DNA from 2 places in the Clostridium gasigenes genome. Region 2 is predicted to be linked to the other one. Evidence: a T-box and tRNA genes for the amino acid it is inferred to sense, from the RefSeq annotation. Region 2 holds a T-box; the other holds one or more tRNA genes.
The links. A T-box is a leader RNA that pairs with one kind of tRNA and senses whether it is charged. The one in region 2 lies ahead of pheS (phenylalanine--tRNA ligase subunit alpha), so its partner is inferred to be a tRNA-Phe.
Positions count from the first base shown of each region.

Region 1: it encodes a tRNA-Phe, which carries the amino acid that the T-box ahead of pheS (phenylalanine--tRNA ligase subunit alpha) is inferred to sense. The anticodon was not compared.

Region 1 covers NZ_CP071376.1:1,026,711-1,029,118, reverse strand. The annotation lists rRNA gene J1C67_RS05095 (23S ribosomal RNA) at 1-1,035, shown strand, start outside; rRNA gene rrf (5S ribosomal RNA) at 1,125-1,241, shown strand; tRNA gene J1C67_RS05085 (tRNA-Phe) at 1,247-1,322, shown strand; tRNA gene J1C67_RS05080 (tRNA-Cys) at 1,328-1,401, shown strand; gene J1C67_RS05075 (VanZ family protein) at 1,454-1,921, opposite strand; gene J1C67_RS05070 (SanA/YdcF family protein) at 2,262-2,408, shown strand, end outside.
Region 2 covers NZ_CP071376.1:3,050,953-3,053,360, forward strand. The annotation lists gene J1C67_RS14230 (potassium channel family protein) at 1-249, shown strand, start outside; gene J1C67_RS14235 (TrmH family RNA methyltransferase) at 264-1,049, shown strand; T-box leader at 1,167-1,387, shown strand; gene pheS (phenylalanine--tRNA ligase subunit alpha) at 1,462-2,408, shown strand, end outside.

The sequences.
Region 1 (2,408 bases), 2.0 Mb from region 2:
AGCGCAAGCGAAGGTGTGAACTTAAGCCCCAGTAAACGGCGGCCGTAACTATAACGGTCCTAAGGTAGCGAAATTCCTTGTCAGGTAAGTTCTGACCCGCACGAATGGAGTAATGACTTGAGCACTGTCTCAACTGCAAATCCGGCGAAGTTGTAGTGCGAGTGAAGATGCTCGCTACCCGCGATTGGACGGAAAGACCCCGTAGAGCTTTACTGTAGCTTAGCATTGAATTTCGGTATTGTCTGTACAGGATAGGTGGGAGACTGGGAAGCTAGGGCGTTAGCCTTGGTGGAGTCATCCTTGGGATACCACCCTGACAGTACTGAGGTTCTAACTGGACGCCATGAAACTGGTGACAGGACATTGTTAGGTGGGCAGTTTGACTGGGGCGGTCGCCTCCTAAAAAGTAACGGAGGCGCTCAAAGGTTCCCTCAGAACGGTCGGAAATCGTTCGAAGAGTGCAAAGGCAGAAGGGAGCCTGACTGCGACACCTACAAGTGGAGCAGGGACGAAAGTCGGACTTAGTGATCCGGTGGTACCTCGTGGGAGGGCCATCGCTCAACGGATAAAAGCTACCTCGGGGATAACAGGCTGATCTCCCCCAAGAGTCCACATCGACGGGGAGGTTTGGCACCTCGATGTCGGCTCGTCGCATCCTGGGGCTGTAGTAGGTCCCAAGGGTTGGGCTGTTCGCCCATTAAAGCGGCACGCGAGCTGGGTTCAGAACGTCGTGAGACAGTTCGGTCCCTATCCGTCGCGGGCGTAGGAAATTTGAGAGGAGCTGTCCTTAGTACGAGAGGACCGGGATGGACCGACCTATGGTGCACCAGTTGTTCCGCCAGGAGCATCGCTGGGTAGCTAAGTCGGGACGGGATAAACGCTGAAAGCATCTAAGCGTGAAGCCTCCCTCAAGATGAGATTTCCCATAGCATAAGCTAGTAAGACCCCTTGAAGAACACGAGGTTGATAGGTCAGAGGTGTAAGTATGGCAACATATTTAGCTGACTGATACTAATAGGTCGAGGGCTTGACCAATTTACAATAATTCATGTGCAATTTTCAGAGAACAAAACTCTGATAAAAAAATAATAAGAGACTAAATCTATGATTTAGGATCTAAACCATCTGGTGATGATGGCGTAGAGGAAACACTCCTTTCCATTCCGAACAGGAAAGTTAAGCTCTACAGCGCTAATGGTACTGCACGGGCAGCTGTGTGGGAGAGTAGGACGTCGCCAGGTCAGATGGCTTCATAGCTCAGTTGGTAGAGCAGTGGATTGAAGATCCACGTGTCCTAGGTTCGATTCCTAGTGAAGCCACCATTTACGGCGCTATAGCCAAGCGGTAAGGCATAGGTCTGCAACACCTTGATCCCCAGTTCAAATCTGGGTGGCGCCTCCATACTAAAAAACCTACAAGTTTAACTTGTAGGTTTTTTTATTATATAAAGAAATTATTCGCAACATAATTTACTAATTAATTTATAAATAGTAATACCTAAAGTACAACCTAATGTATTTAAAATAATATCATCAATATCTAATACACCAACATTTAGAATAAATTGACCAATCTCAATACAAATTATAATAAATATACACAATAATGATGTATTTAATAACTTGCAAGATTTCCTAAATAATAATGATATAAAAAAGCCTAAGGGTAAAAAGGTAATAATATTTCCTAGAAGATTTATAAATATTACTTCAAAAGTATATTTACCATTATTTAAAAGAAATTCAGTAATAGTCTTAAATGGATAAAAATTATATCTACGTATACTTTCATAACTACGATATGGACCTATGAATACCTCCCAAATCATTAAGCACGAATACAAGAAGAAAAAAATATATAAACCTATAAGAATTTGTTCTTTTTTTTGATGAAATAAATTTCTAAATTGTTTTAGTATCATAAAATCCTCCTATAAAGTAATATTTTCAATGAGATTGACATTATAATTTTATAACTACCAGTAAACATATATAATAATATTACTATATAGTGGATAAAAATTATAGATTAAGTAAATTTTATTGTAAATAATTTTTATTTAAAGCATATATTGTTGTACGTAACTTTATTTTCATTGATAGGAGTTAAAAAACTATCGTGCTTAGGATGTCATAGTTTTTAGATGTTTTTAAATTTAAAGTATATTACTATATAGACCTTTAATTATTTTGTAATATTTAATATAATATTTTGATGTATAATATTAATAAAAGAGTAGTTAAGGGGGGGAATATATAAAGATGAATAAGAAAAAGAAGGTAATAAAGCATATGATTATAAGTGTTGTTATACTGATTTTTATATCTGTAGTTGGAGCTATAGCTGCAATAATGATAGTTCAAAAAAATGGACAGAAGAATATTACAACCATAGAATCACTTAATCAA
Region 2 (2,408 bases):
TACATTGAGCTATCACCAGATTATAGTATAATGGAAATAAGAGCTTTAGATGAGTGGCAAGGTAAGAACTTAAATGAATTGAGACTTAGAAGCGAATATGGAATAAATGTAATGGCTATTAAAAAAGGTGAAGAAATTAACATATCTCCTTCAGCAGAAGATAAAGTTGAATCAGGTGATATAATTGTTGCCATTGGATCAGCAGAGGAACTTAGAAAGCTAGAAGGCATGATAGTTAAACTTAATTAATGAGGTATAAGACTTTGATAAATATAGAAAGTAAAGATAACAATTTATTTAAGGAAACTAAAAAGTTAAAAGAAAGAAGAAATAGGACAAAAGAAGGTAAATATATAATTGAAGGCTTTAGACTTATTCAAGAAGCTTTTAAAGCTAATATGGAAATAGAATATCTTATAATTAACGAAGGATGCGAAGAAAAGTTAAATGAATACTTAGATAGGTATATTGATACTAGTAATATTTATATAATTAAAAATAATTTATTTGCTATGTTAACATCAACAGAAACACCTCAAGGGGCTATTGCTGTTGTGAAAGATAAAAAGGTGCAAAAGGACATAAAAGGAGAATTTTTTCTTTTATGTGATAAGGTTCAGGATCCTGGAAACTTAGGGACTATAATTAGAACTGCTCATGCAGCAGGAGTAGATGGAATTATTTTAACTAAAGGAACAGTAGATATATATAACGATAAAGTTATAAGGTCAACTATGGGGTCATTGTTTTATGTACCTATAATACAAGATGATGAGAATCTATCTTTTATAAAGAAATTAAAAGAGGAAGGGTTTAGTCTAGTTGCTACATCACTTCAGGAATCTAAAGATTTTTTTGAAGCGGATTTAAAGGGGAAAATAATATTATCAGTTGGGAACGAAGGTAATGGTATTAGTGAAGAAGTATTTTCGCTAGCAGATAAAAAGGTTAAAATACCAATGCCGGGTGGTGCGGAATCATTAAATGTGGCAATTGCAACATCTATAATATTATTTGAAAAAGTAAGACAAAATTTATCAAAGGTATAAAAATTAAAATTGGTATTGAAATTAACTACCTTTGTTTGTATAATAAGTTATAAGGTAGCTATAACTTATTACATAAATCAGTATTTATTATTTAGTTTCAGCTACCTAAAAGAATATTAAAAGACTGTGAATGAGAGAGTAGATATAAGGAATTTTTCAGGGATAAGAGGCCTAAGACTGAAAGCCACTTAAAATGAACTATATTGAAGTTCACTCAGGAGTCCTAGCTTTGAAGTAATAGTAGTAGCTAGCGGTTTTACCGTTATTTAAATCAAGTTGGGTTTCTAAATTTAATTTAGAACCAATTAGGGTGGTAACGCGGATACTCCGTCCCTTTTTATAGGGATAGGGGTTTTTTTATGTAAAAAAGATTAATAATATTCAAAAGTGAATAATTAAGGAGGGAATAAAAATGCAACAAAAACTAATAGATATTAAGGAATCTGCATTTAAGGAATTAGAAGTAGTTTTAGAAGGTACTATACTTGAAGAAATAAGAGTTAAGTATTTAGGTAAAAAGGGAGAGCTAACTACAATTTTAAGAGGTATGGGGGCGTTATCTGCTGAAGAAAGACCTTTAGTTGGAAAGTTAGTTAACGTAGTAAAAAAAGATGTTGAGGACAAAATTGAATCAATATCTAAAGAAATCAAAGAAAGAGAAAAAAATTCTAAATTATCTTCAGAGGTAATTGATATATCAATGCCTGGTAAGAAAAATATTATAGGTAAAAGACATCCCCTAGATTTAACATTAGCTAGTATGAAGGAAATATTCGTTTCAATGGGATTCACAATAGAAGAGGGACCAGAAGTTGAACTTGATCATTATAACTTTGAAGCTTTAAATATTCCAAAGGATCATCCAGCTAGAAGTGAACAAGATACTTTCTACATAAATGAAAATTTAGTGTTAAGAACACAAACATCACCAGTTCAAATAAGAGTTATGGAAGAACAAAAACCTCCGATAAAAATGATAGCTCCTGGAAAAGTTTATAGATCAGATGCTGTAGATGCAACGCATTCACCTATATTCTATCAAATGGAAGGGTTAGTTATAGATAAGGGTGTAACATTTGCAGATCTTAAGGGAACTTTAGAATTATTTGCAAAGAAAATGTTTGGAGATAAGGTTAAAACTAAGTTTAGACCACATCACTTTCCGTTTACAGAACCGTCAGCAGAAATGGATGCAACTTGCTTTGTTTGCGAAGGCAGCGGATGTAAGGTATGCAAGGGTAGTGGATGGATAGAACTACTAGGGTGTGGAATGGTTCATCCACAAGTTTTAAGAAACTGTGGAATAGATCCAGAAGAATATAGCGGATTTGCTTTTGGGTTTGGTGTTGATAGAATGGT